DNA from 4 places in the Bacillus sp. FJAT-45350 genome. Region 1 is predicted to be linked to each of the others. Evidence: riboswitches for the same ligand, from Rfam matches in the RefSeq annotation. Region 1 holds a riboswitch; each other region holds the start of a gene.
The links. Region 1 has a riboswitch for S-adenosylmethionine ahead of CD003_RS12400 (homoserine dehydrogenase). Riboswitches for the same ligand answer to the same signal wherever they lie in the genome.

Region 1 (3,197 bases):
ATTTCTTCATCCCCAAAGATAGGAAAACAATTAGGAATAGTATCTTGAAAACCTTCTAATTCTACTTCAGATATAGTTATAACCCAAACCAATCTTTCTCCATTACAATAAACTTGTTCTATCTTATGATTAAACTGTTGAAGCTTTTCCTTTAACGGTTTTTCTTCATCTTTATTAGAAAATAAAAGTAATCTCGTCTCGTCAAAATTATTATTTTGTATTGGGGCTTGTAGCTTTACTAAATGACTACTTTTATTGTGAAAGTGAAAAACAAAATCCTCTATCATACTATTCGCCGTTGGCTTCTTTCCTGCACCAGGACCAGTAAAGCTCAAATTGTCGAACCACTCACTAACTACTTGAACAGCATTTGATACACTTTTTATATGTGAAAAACTATGATTCTTCGTTACAAATGCTGGTGCAACACTCCCTTTAATTGTTCCGTTAATCTTCTTGGCTTCCCCAATTAATTTAATCGTAAGCCCTAGTTCCTCTGCAATTGTCACTTTCCATTTTTCGATCTTTGTGATACCAGTGCGTCGTACATTGTATTCCTCAGGCCATTCGCCAAAACAGAGGCGGCTGAGTATTCGAATTTTGTACCAACTGTCAAATCCCTCGATATCATCTGTCGGGTCAGCCTCTGCAAAACCAAGCTCTTGTGCCTCAGTTAAAGCCTCCTCAAACCCTTTTCCCTTTTCATTCATTTCCGTTAGTATGTAATTTGTCGTTCCATTAAGAATTCCTAAAACTTTATGAATAGGGCTCGTAGCTAAATTAGCCTTTAGGGCATTAACAATTGGTATACCTCCAGCAACTGTTGCCTCATATCCTAAAAACGTATCATGTTCATTTGCTAATTCCTCTAATTCCTTCCCATGCTTTGCAACTAACTCTTTATTAGCAGTAATCACAGGAATACCTCTATTTAAAAAACTAGAAACATAGTCCTTTGCTGGTATCGTTCCTCCAATTGCTTCAAATACTAAATCATACTCTTCCTTAAAAAAATCTTCTTCATTATCTGTAAGGAGCGTCTTATCGATAGATAACTCTCTTTCCTTTTCACGATTACTTACTAAGATTTTAGTTATACTAATCTCTTGCTGTAATAAGCTTTCTAACGTCGAACGAGTTTCTTCTATTCTCTCATATACTCCAGTCCCAACTGTTCCAAATCCAATTAAACCTACTGATAACATTATTACTCCTCCTTGATGAACGTGTTTATAGTGTTTCTTGAAAAAAGAAAAAACCTTTCCAGATAAGGAAAGGTTTCTCACGCCTCACTTATCTCTCAGAACTAGATAGCTCTGCTGAAATTAGCACCTTTGTTTGATCCAAACAGGTTGCTGGGCGTCATCGGGTCAGTCCCTCAGCCTCTCTTGATAAGTTCTATATAATTTTTTTAAAACGTCATGTCTTGATGTAGATTATATGTTTTGAAAATTAGAAAGTCAATATTTTTTCAATTATGCGTTAACTTTTTTCTCTTCTTTCCTTGGAACAATTGATAAGTTTAATTCTTTTAATTGAGCTTCACTTACTTCACCTGGTGCATTCGTTAATAAGCAGCTAGCACTTGCTGTTTTAGGGAATGCAATTGTATCACGTAAGTTTGTTTTTCCCGCTAGTAACATAATTAGACGGTCTAAACCTAGTGCAATCCCACCATGTGGAGGTGTACCGTATTCAAATGCATCTAGAAGGAATCCAAATTGCTCTTTTGCCTCTTCAGGAGTAAATCCTAATGCAGAGAACATTTTTTCTTGTACATCACGTTGATAAATACGTTGTGAACCTCCACCAAGCTCATAACCATTAAGAACAAGGTCATATGCTTCTGCACGAACTTTACCTGGTTCTTTATCTAGTAAATCAAGGTCTTCTACTTTCGGACTTGTGAACGGATGGTGTAGTGCCACATAACGTTTTCCGTCTTCATCATATTCAACAAGTGGGAAGTCTACTACCCAAAGGAAGTTGAATTTGCTGTTATCGATAAGTCCTAGCTCTTTACCAAACTTCAAACGAAGAGCTCCAAGGCTATCCCATACAACTTGCTTCTTATCAGCTCCGAAGAATAATAAATCTCCTGGTTCGGCATTTAGCTCCTTGCGAATCGCAGCTGTCTCTTCTTCGTTAAAGAACTTCGCAATTGGCCCTTTTAGCTCGTCTTCTTCGACTTTTAACCAAGCTAAACCTTTTGCTCCATAAATAGCAACAAAGTCTGCTAACTCATCGATCTCTTTACGAGACATTTTCGTTGCAACACCTTTTACATTTAATCCTTTAACAATTCCGCCGTTTGCAACGGCACTAGTAAACACTTTAAAGTTACTATCTTTGACGATATCAGAGAGCTCCACAAGCTCCATGTCGAAACGAGTATCAGGCTTGTCTGAGCCATAACGGTTCATCGCATCATCGTACGTCAAACGTTGGAATGGAAGCTGTACATCTATACCTTTTGTTTCTTTTAAAACATTTACCATCATTTCTTCCATCATTGAAATTAAATCTTCTTTATCCATGAAAGAAGTTTCGATATCGACTTGAGTGAACTCAGGCTGACGGTCAGCACGTAAATCTTCATCACGGAAACAGCGTACAATTTGATAATAACGCTCAAAGCCTGAAACCATTAATAACTGCTTAAATAGTTGTGGTGATTGAGGCAATGCATAAAACTCTCCATGGTGTACACGACTTGGAACTAAATAATCACGTGCTCCTTCTGGTGTACTTTTTGTTAGCATTGGTGTTTCAATCTCTAGGAAACGATTGTTATCTAAGTAATCACGAATCATTTTTGTTGTTTTATGACGTAGCATAAAAGTTTCCTGCATGTCTGGACGGCGAAGATCTAAATAACGGTATCTTAAACGAATATCTTCCGAAGCATCCGTACCTTCTTCAATTTGGAATGGAAGAGCTTTCGAAGCATTTAAAATTGTAATTTTATTAACATGAACTTCTACCGTTCCTGTTGGAATCTTTTCATTAATTGTCTCATCGTCACGCTTTACAACTGTTCCTTCAACATCTAATACGTACTCACTACGAACACGGTCAGCGATTTTCAATGCCTCTTCAGAAATTTCAGGACTGAATACAACCTGTACAATTCCTGAACGATCACGAAGGTCAATGAAAATTACTTGACCTAAGTCACGACGTGTTCGTACCCATCC
Region 2 (3,197 bases), 210 kb from region 1:
ACATTATTCGTTGTAATTGTTGCTCTTTCACCTTTTTTGAGAAAATGTTTACTCTCTGTTAATTTAGCAGACGTAGTAACATCTTTAGTGAATGTAATATTATTGCTACTATTCGAGTCATATTGAAAATGACTACTATCTAAAGGTAGTTCAGTTAACGTTACCAAGCTACGATTTGCAATGACATCGAATACTTTTTCTTGGTATGCCTTGCGATTTCGTTCGCCAGTAGCTTGTACGATAGGACTATTTAGAGGTTTTATTCCATTATATGCCATTACAGAGAAATACCAATGTTCAATGATATGTCTTTCATGTCCGTTAATCTTCGGTAAGTCACCTCTAGCAAACATAGAATCTAGCATTTCCACGCCTGATTTAATGTTATACACAATATCATTTTTTAATCTTTCTTGATCATAATCTTGATACAGTGTAATCTGCATAATTCCAATGCCACCATCGTCTGTAATGATTGGGGTACCATCTGGATGAAATTGTCTCCAGTTACCACTTTCTACTTCTGCAATCCCTTTTACAATTTCCGGTGGAACATTGTAGTCCAGTGCTGTTTCTGTTAGTAAACAGTTTACTGTCTGATAATCTGGATTCACACCAGGTTGGGCGCTATATCCACATTTTTCTTCAATCGATGAGTTTGCTAAACTATTAGTAGGAAAAAGAAATAATAATAGTATAGCAAGGACGATGTAAGAATGATGGCCACTATTAAATAGTTGTTTCATTGATGCAACCCTCCATAAATTCTTAGTGATTATATTACTCTAGTATAATAGAAAAAGGGACTATATGATACATTAAAACAAAAATTGGTAATATTGGCTTTGTAAAAGAGTAGAGCTAATAAAAGATAGAAAGGACGTTTTGTTATTACAAAACAAAGAGGTGCCCAACCCTAGCCTCTTAATTAATAGAACTGATTTAGTTTTTTAGAAAATAAATAATAAATAGTTTATTTGTTGTAGTATCAATAATGAAAGCGCTCTTTTGTGTATTAAAGCGAAAAAACGATATTGACAACCTGATTACTTGGTTATATTATCAACTTAACAATTTTATAAAAATAACTTATCAAGAGCGACTGAGGGACAGGCCCGGTGAAGTCCAGCAACCTCCAAATTATGGGATGGTGCTAACTCCTGCAGAATAATTAACTTATTCTGAAAGATAAGGCTATAATGTGCGTGATATTAGGCCTCTTTCAGATGAAGGGGTCTATTTTTTTACAAAATCTAAGAATTTGGGATTAATTTAATTAATTTTAGGAGGGACTACGTTTTGATTGAGGTAACAGATTTAGTTAAAGAATATAAAACAAAAAAAACAACCGTAATGGGAGTAGACCATGTCTCTCTAACTGTAAATAAAGGAGAGGTATTTGGAATTGTCGGTTATAGTGGGGCTGGAAAAAGCTCACTATTACGCTGTTTAAATTTATTAGAGAAACCGACATCAGGTGAAATTAAGATTGATGGAATGGAGTTAACAAAGTTAAATAAAAAATCCTTAAGAGAAGCTAGGCAAAAAATTGGAATGATATTTCAACACTTTTATTTAATCAGTTCAAAAACAATTTTTGAAAATATAGCGATCGCGTTAAAAGCTGCTGGGAAACCTAAAGCTGAGATAAATAAAAAAGTGACAGAATTATTAGAAATGGTAGGGTTATCAAACAAAAGTGGTCATTATCCTGCACAACTTAGTGGGGGACAAAAGCAGAGGGTTGGCATAGCGAGGGCGCTTGCTAACGACCCTCAAGTACTACTATGTGATGAAGCTACTTCTGCACTAGACCCAAATACAACAAAATCAATTTTGTCCCTATTAAAAAAGATTAATAGAGAACTTGGGTTAACCATCGTGTTAATTACACATGAAATGGAAGTAGTAAAGGAAATCTGTGATCGTATGGCAGTAATGGAAGATGGACGGATTATTGAAGAAGGCACTGTATATGAATTGTTTGCTTCTCCTACACAACAGTTGACAAGGGATTTCATTAATAGTGTTTTACAATTTGAACTACCATCACAGTTAATAGAAAAACGTAAAGGTACGATTGTGAAAGTTCAATTTAAAGGAGCAATAGCAGAAGAATCTGTTATTTCAGATGTTTTTAAGCAGTTTCAAGTGAATGGGAATATTCTACATGGAAAGATTGAGTACATAAAAGAAGTACCTCTAGGGATTTTTATTATGGAGCTTATTGGAGAGCATTCTGAAGTAGAACGGGCTATTGAAGTAATCCGAACACGTACTGAAAATTTGGAGGTAATTGCAGATGCTATTAGAAACGCTAGTTAATTTACTTCCAGAAATGAACAAAGCATTTCTTGAGACGGTACTTATGGTATCTATTGCACTAAGTGTTGCATTGGTTTTTGGATTACCACTTGGAATCTTGTTATTTGTCACCGATAAAGGACTTTTTCTAGAAAACACATTTATTAAGAGTGTTGTGGGATTTTTTGTAAATTTAATTCGTTCTATTCCATTTATCATATTACTCGTTGCTCTTTTACCTTTAACGCAATTGATAGCAGGAACAACAATTGGACCAAAAGCCGCCTCGGTTTCTTTATCAGTAGCGGCAATTCCGTTTTTTGCAAGATTGGTTGAGTCATCTTTACGTGAAATTGATAAAGGCGTTATTGAAGCAGTTGTTTCTGTAGGTGCTACACCGTGGATGATTATTAAGGATGTTCTCCTTCCAGAAGCGCGACCAGGACTTATTCAGGGCGTAACGATAACTACGATTAGCCTTGTGGGGTATTCTGCTATGGCTGGAATTGTTGGCGGTGGAGGGATAGGGGATCTTGCTATTCGTTTTGGATACTATCGTTACGATGACACCGTTATGTTAACAACAATCATTGTTTTAATCTGTATTGTACAAATTCTACAATTCACTGGTGATCGAGTTGCTAGATTTGTTGATAAAAAATAAAAGAAGAGAAAAAGGGGAAATTGAATATGAAAAAGCTAGTTTTATTATCTATTATTCTACTGCTAGGAATACTATCTGCTTGTGGTGGAAATGAAGAAGCAACATCTGATGTTAGTGAAGAGCCTGTTGAAGAAAAGAAGGAATTAGTAATCGGAGCAACATCTGGCCCTTATGCAGATATGGTAAGTAATGCTATTAAACCTTTACTTGAAGAAAAAGGATATGAAAT
Region 3 (3,197 bases), on a different contig from region 1:
AACTTTTTCATCTTATTTGCCCCCTATTATCGTTTATCTGTTTTATTTGTAAACCAATCCCCAACCAACTGAATGACATAAACAATCAGTAGAATGGCAATGGTAGCTACCCATACATAATCCCATTGATTTCTCTGGAATCCATCCATAAATGCTAAATAACCTAGACCACCTGCTCCAATTACACCTGCCATTGCTGTATAACTAACGAGCGCAATTGCTGTAACTGTAATACCTGAAGTTAGAGCTGGCTTTGATTCTGGAAGTAAAACCTTCCAAATAATCTCCAAATGACTAGCCCCCATAGATTGAGAAGCTTCGATAACCCCTTTATCAATTTCTCGAAGTGCGATTTCAACCATTCTCGCATAAAATGGTGCTGCACCAACAACCAATGCTGGTACTGCTGCCTTCCATCCGAAAATCGAGCCAACAAAAAACTTCGTAAATGGAATTAACAATATAATTAATATAATGAATGGAACTGAACGAAACACATTTACAAATGCTGCTGTAATTACATGAACCACTTGATTTTGCCAAAGGTTACCCTTAGCTGTAAGGAATAATAACAAACCTAAAATTAGGCCAAAAAATGCAGTTAGTATAACGGATACGAACGACATATAAAACGTCTCTAATGTCGCTTCCCACACTCGTTCCCATCTGATGTTCGGAAATAATTGATTCATCGATCAATCACCTCCACTTCAACTTGCTGTTCCCTTATAAATGAAATCGCTTTTGAAAGTTCATCTTCACTTCCATCAATATGGATAAAGAGTGTTCCGTAAGAACCATCCTGAGTTTGAGAAATTTTCCCTTGCAATATATTAACCTCAACATCAAATTGACGAATCAATTGTGTGATTAATGGACGTTCTGTTTCATCCCCTACAAAAGTTAACTGGACAACTTGACCAGATTCTTTAAGTTGTAAGGAGTCTTTCGTTTCTTCAGGTTCTGTAATTTGCTTTACAAACTCCTTCGTAATATCAGCTTTCGGTTGTCTAAAAACTTCTAATACTGGTCCTTGTTCAGCAATGTTACCTGCTTCAATAACAGCAACTCGGTTACATATCTTTCTAATCACATGCATTTCATGCGTTATTAAGACAATCGTTAATCCTAGCTTTTTATTAATATCTACTAGTAAATCAAGAATTGAATCTGTCGTCTTTGGGTCTAGTGCCGACGTTGCCTCGTCACACAAAAGAACTTTTGGATTATTTGCGAGTGCTCTTGCAATACCAACTCTTTGTTTTTGTCCTCCACTTAATTGAGAAGGATAAGAGTCACCGCGCCCCTCTAGACCAACAAGCTGTATTAATTCTTTTACTCTCTTTTCACGGTCATTTTTTTTAACACCCGCAATTTCAAGAGGGAATGAAATATTTTCTCGTACAGTTCGAGACCAGAGTAAATTGAAGTGTTGAAAAATCATACTAATTTCTTGTCGGGCTTTTCTAAGCTCTTGCCCAGTCATTGATGATAGATTCTTCCCTGCAATAGAAACGGTTCCTTCTGTAGGCCGTTCCAAGTTGTTAAGCATTCTAATAAGCGTACTTTTACCCGCACCGCTATATCCGATTATTCCAAAAATTTCACCTTCGTTAATATCAAGGTTAATTCGATCAATAGCAGTAACCGTTCCATCTCGTGTTTGGAACACTTTCCTGATTTGACTTAAACTTATCAATGTAAACACCCTTATCTTTTTCTCTATTTACTACTATCTCTCTTTCATATCTAGTAATCTAACACTTAGTATACACATTGAAATACCCATAATTAAATATAAGAAAATCTCAAAATTTCGACAAATATAACTATATATCTACAACTGGATTATATAAGCTAACTACACTTGACTTTAGAGATTAAAAAAACCTTCCCGTCATCATCATGAGCAGAAAGGTTTAGTAGCGTATCTGAGCCTTTCTCTCATCTTTCAAAGCAATTTGCTTTGTAGGATTTAGCACCTTACTAAACATGTCAATACATGTTTAAGGTTGCTGGGTTTCATCGGGCCAGTCCCTCCACCTCTCATGATAAGAGTTACATTTAATTAATGTTTAATTTCATGAATGAATCATAGCATGGACAATCTTTTAGTGTCAACGGTTTTTTCTCTTTTTTACGACACCTTTCGCACCTTTTTTTTCCCTTGATCATTGTCATAACGACGAAAGACCAAAAAGAAGTAAATTGAACCAATTAAGTAAAGAGCTCCCGTAATCGAAAAAACGATAGCATAGCCATAATAAGAGCCATGAAGCATAACAATGGTCATCGAAACAGGACCCATGACAGCCCAGCCCAATTGGAAGACCATCTGTCCTACTGAGTTTGTTAACCCTTTTATTGAATCATCAACACTTCTCATCATTAACGACATTTGAATAGGGTTTCCAGCATTCATTAATGCCTGTCGAAACAGAAAACCAATCACAGCAATCCAGAGGTTTTCTGTGTAAGCAGTTAATAATAAGAAAGGCAATGATGACAATTGCAATATGACAACCGCTTTTACTTCACCAAACCGCTGAACTACAGCAGGACCAATCATAAATGCGACCGCCGTCATACCCTGGCCAAGGGAAAGAATTAGCCCAACAAGAGATTTGCTAATTTCAAACCGGTCAGTAAAATAAATGTTTAAATAAGGTATCACAAGACCAGAACCAAAACCAATCAAAATTTGAGCTACCGCAAATAACGCTATAATTTTAATTCCAGATTTATGCGTAGTGACTAACTTTTTTAAAGAGCTTGCTGCTGATTTTTCTGTTTTCAACTTACGAGTTTCACAGATTTTCAATATTGGCCACAATGCCGCAAAGAAGAAGATAGAACCAATTAATAACGTAATTCTTACACTTGTAAGAGTGTCAATTGTAAATACAAATTGAAATAAATCTGTTAAGCCTCCACCTAAAGCATTACCAATGACATTAGCCACCATAATAACCGCAAAGTTAAAACTAAATAAGTGTACTCGTTCCTTCTCTGTAGAGTTCTCAGCTAACAATGGTATAGAAGCTACTTGAATACAGGCCATAAACAGTCCTGTCATAAATGCTGTATATAATAGTGAAGACTCTGTCACCAGAATCGCCCGTAATAATAAACTAGCTGCTGTAAAGATTGCACCAATAAATATGATTTTTTTTCGTCCATACCGATCGCTTAAAATC
Region 4 (3,197 bases), on a different contig from region 1:
GCGTTAGCCGAACAGTGCATAGAAAGAACATCTTGCTCAGGTAGAAGGAAGTTCATAACTGAGAAGATAGACTTTTTCATTTCTCCAGCATATTCAGTTCCACCAATTAGAACGATTCTTTCTTCAAAAGAAACCATGATAAATGTTTCAGAACGAGTACCATCTACAGCAGGGTCTGCTTTAAAATTAGGTGCATAGATAACTGAGAAATCTGTATTGTGTGTTTTTAATTCTTCTTCAGTTGGACGAATGAATAATTGACCAGCGAAAAGGTTATGCCATGCAAATTCATTAATTACTTGAATTGATAAACGGTAATTAGGGTCAGCACCTGCAAAGGCACGAGAAACAAATAACTCTTCTCTGTTACCTAGGTAGTTAATAACTTTATGATATAGGTTTGTGAATACCTCTTTTTCGATCGGTTGGTTCACGTCGCCCCAATCAATTTTGTCTTTAATAGAGTCTTCCATTACAATATATTTATCTTTAGGAGAACGTCCTGTATATGTTCCTGTTGATACACTAAGGGCACCCGTTGCTGTAAGTGTACCTTCTTCTCTCATTAGTGATTTCTCAACTAATTTTGAAGCTGGAAGATCTAAAAGAACATTATCTCCTTTTAAAATTTGCTCTAATTCGGTTGCAAAACTAACTGTACTCATGGCAACAAAACCCTTTCTTCAAAAATTTTCTTTTATTATTTATAGATTATTAGATAGTATGAATGAATTTCTTAATGGAATTAGTATAACACATTATATTAAATAGTCTATACTAATATTTGAATTTATGTGACTAACTCTTAAATATTGAGAAAAGAGTGTAGACAACGCTCAGATTAAGTCTACTAAAGGTTGTTCAAAAAGTCTTGTTCTTTTAATTATGAAATTTGATAAATAAGTAATGCAACTTTTATTAACGATATGAAACTTTCATTCTAAAAATTGAGTGGTACCGTGTGTCTTCCTATAAAGAAGATATATGATAAGACTAAGTAAAAAGTATGTATATAATAAGGAAGAAACTGGTGTGCCTGACGTATCAATGTATGATATTGCTACGGTTTCAGCAGTAGTTTCAGCGTTAGTGACTGTGTTTGGAAACGCCTTTAATATCCCTAAAAAATATTAACTTAAATTAATCGGTAGCACTAGGAGTTAGCAATCCAATTGCACATCCTAAAACTACAAAGATGTCAACTAGTAAAGGTTGACATCTTTGTTTAACTACGTTATGATATGTCGCGAACGGATACTCTTATCCCGAGTTGGTGGAGGGACAGGCCCTATGAAACCCAGCAACCTACATCTAGATATAGATGGTAAGGTGCTAACCTGCAAGACATTTGTCTTGACCGATAAGAGGCGAAAGGTGACTATATTACCCTTTTTCTCAATATGGAAAAGGGTTTTTTCGCGAATAAGGGGAGATTTAGGTTCCCTAGCGCATAAAGAGGGCTGATATTAGATAACACTTTAGATAAGTGATCCTTATTCCTGTTTTCTTTATGATACACATCTGCCAGGTTTACTCACAATTTTTTAGTGGGAATGAGTGCCGTATCAAATTTTCGTACATCCTATATAATGAAAATAATAGGACTGTGCAAAGGAGGGTACAAATTAATGGAAAAGAAAAGAAGTCGACGTTTATTTACATCAGAGTCAGTAACTGAGGGTCACCCGGATAAAATTTGTGACCAAATTTCAGATGCGATACTTGATGAAATTTTGAGAAATGACCCGAATGCTCGTGTTGCTTGTGAAACATCTGTAACTACAGGACTTGTTCTTGTTGCTGGTGAGATTACAACGAGTACATATGTGGACATCCCGAAAATCGTACGTGAAACAGTAAAGGATATTGGCTATACACGTGCAAAGTATGGATTTGATTCAGAGACTTGTGCGGTATTAACGTCAATTGATGAGCAATCAGCTGATATTGCACAAGGTGTTGATAAAGCATTAGAAGCGCGTGAAGGACAAATGTCAGACGAAGAAATAGATGCTATCGGTGCAGGTGATCAGGGGTTAATGTTTGGTTATGCAAATAATGAAACAGATGAGTTAATGCCGTTACCGATTTCATTAGCACACAAAATCTCCCGTCGTTTAGCCGAGGTACGTAAAGAGGATATTCTTCCGTATCTTCGCCCTGATGGAAAAACGCAAGTGACTGTTGAATACGATGAAGACGGGGAGCCTGTTCGTGTAGAAACAATCGTTGTTTCTACACAACATCATCCAGAAATCTCATTAGAGCAGATTCAACGTAATATTAAAGAACATGTAATTCATCCTGTTGTTCCTTCTCATTTAATTGACGAGAACACAAAATACTTTATTAATCCAACTGGTCGTTTTGTTATCGGTGGACCTCAAGGGGATGCTGGTCTAACAGGACGTAAAATTATTGTTGATACGTATGGCGGTTATGCTCGTCATGGCGGCGGTGCATTCTCTGGTAAGGATCCTACAAAAGTGGACCGCTCAGCAGCGTATGCAGCACGTTATGTAGCGAAAAACATCGTTGCAGCTGGACTGGCAGATAAGTGTGAAGTACAGCTTGCGTATGCTATTGGTGTAGCGCAACCAGTATCAATTTCAATTGATACATTTGAAACAGGAAAGGTTTCTGAGGAAGTATTAGTAGAAGTTGTTCGTAATAACTTTGACTTACGTCCCGCAGGAATCATTAAAATGCTAGACTTACGGCGTCCGATTTACAAGCAAACAGCAGCATACGGACACTTTGGTCGAACTGATGTTGAACTTCCATGGGAACAAACAGATAAAGCAAAAGCATTGAGAGAGCAAGCGCTATCTTAAGAACGAAAAAGAATCCTACCATAGTGCCGGTAGGATTCTTTTTCGTTCAATTATGAATGATGAGTTATGAGTTATAAATTGCAAATTTAGAATTGCAAATTAATATGGCAATTCAAGCACAATTAAAGTGAGTAGGGAATGAAGCCAAAAAATAAAAGCTTGGCTAAATAAGTCAGCCAAGCTTTAAGAATTCCAATTTGCCATTAGCAATTAGCAATTCGAATTTTGCCATTTAATTCATAACTCATAACTCATAATTATTTCTTCTGAAGGCTCTTATACCACTGCCCCTTCTCCACATATTCTCGTCTGATTCTTGCCATGTCTTTTCGGTCTTCGTCGTTTAATTCTCTAACGACTTTG

Region 2: another riboswitch for S-adenosylmethionine. It lies ahead of CD003_RS13365 (methionine ABC transporter ATP-binding protein); the one in region 1 lies ahead of CD003_RS12400 (homoserine dehydrogenase).
Region 3: another riboswitch for S-adenosylmethionine. It lies ahead of CD003_RS17360 (methionine ABC transporter ATP-binding protein); the one in region 1 lies ahead of CD003_RS12400 (homoserine dehydrogenase).
Region 4: another riboswitch for S-adenosylmethionine. It lies ahead of metK (methionine adenosyltransferase); the one in region 1 lies ahead of CD003_RS12400 (homoserine dehydrogenase).

What each region holds. Positions count from the first base shown of each region.
Region 1 is NZ_NISU01000001.1:2,449,480-2,452,676, forward strand. It holds gene CD003_RS12400 (homoserine dehydrogenase) at 1-1,205, opposite strand, end outside; SAM riboswitch class I at 1,291-1,398, opposite strand; gene aspS (aspartate--tRNA ligase) at 1,476-3,197, opposite strand, start outside.
Region 2 is NZ_NISU01000001.1:2,660,691-2,663,887, reverse strand. It holds gene CD003_RS13370 (stalk domain-containing protein) at 1-746, opposite strand, end outside; SAM riboswitch class I at 1,087-1,195, shown strand; gene CD003_RS13365 (methionine ABC transporter ATP-binding protein) at 1,300-2,325, shown strand; gene CD003_RS13360 (methionine ABC transporter permease) at 2,303-2,968, shown strand; gene CD003_RS13355 (MetQ/NlpA family ABC transporter substrate-binding protein) at 2,995-3,197, shown strand, end outside.
Region 3 is NZ_NISU01000002.1:163,224-166,420, reverse strand. It holds gene CD003_RS17370 (MetQ/NlpA family ABC transporter substrate-binding protein) at 1-11, opposite strand, end outside; gene CD003_RS17365 (methionine ABC transporter permease) at 27-692, opposite strand; gene CD003_RS17360 (methionine ABC transporter ATP-binding protein) at 689-1,699, opposite strand; SAM riboswitch class I at 1,942-2,058, opposite strand; gene CD003_RS17355 (MFS transporter) at 2,138-3,197, opposite strand, start outside.
Region 4 is NZ_NISU01000002.1:256,559-259,755, forward strand. It holds gene pckA (phosphoenolpyruvate carboxykinase (ATP)) at 1-665, opposite strand, end outside; gene CD003_RS22095 (HpcH/HpaI aldolase/citrate lyase family protein) at 1,033-1,134, shown strand; SAM riboswitch class I at 1,258-1,367, shown strand; gene metK (methionine adenosyltransferase) at 1,629-2,834, shown strand; gene CD003_RS17870 (gamma carbonic anhydrase) at 3,092-3,197, opposite strand, start outside.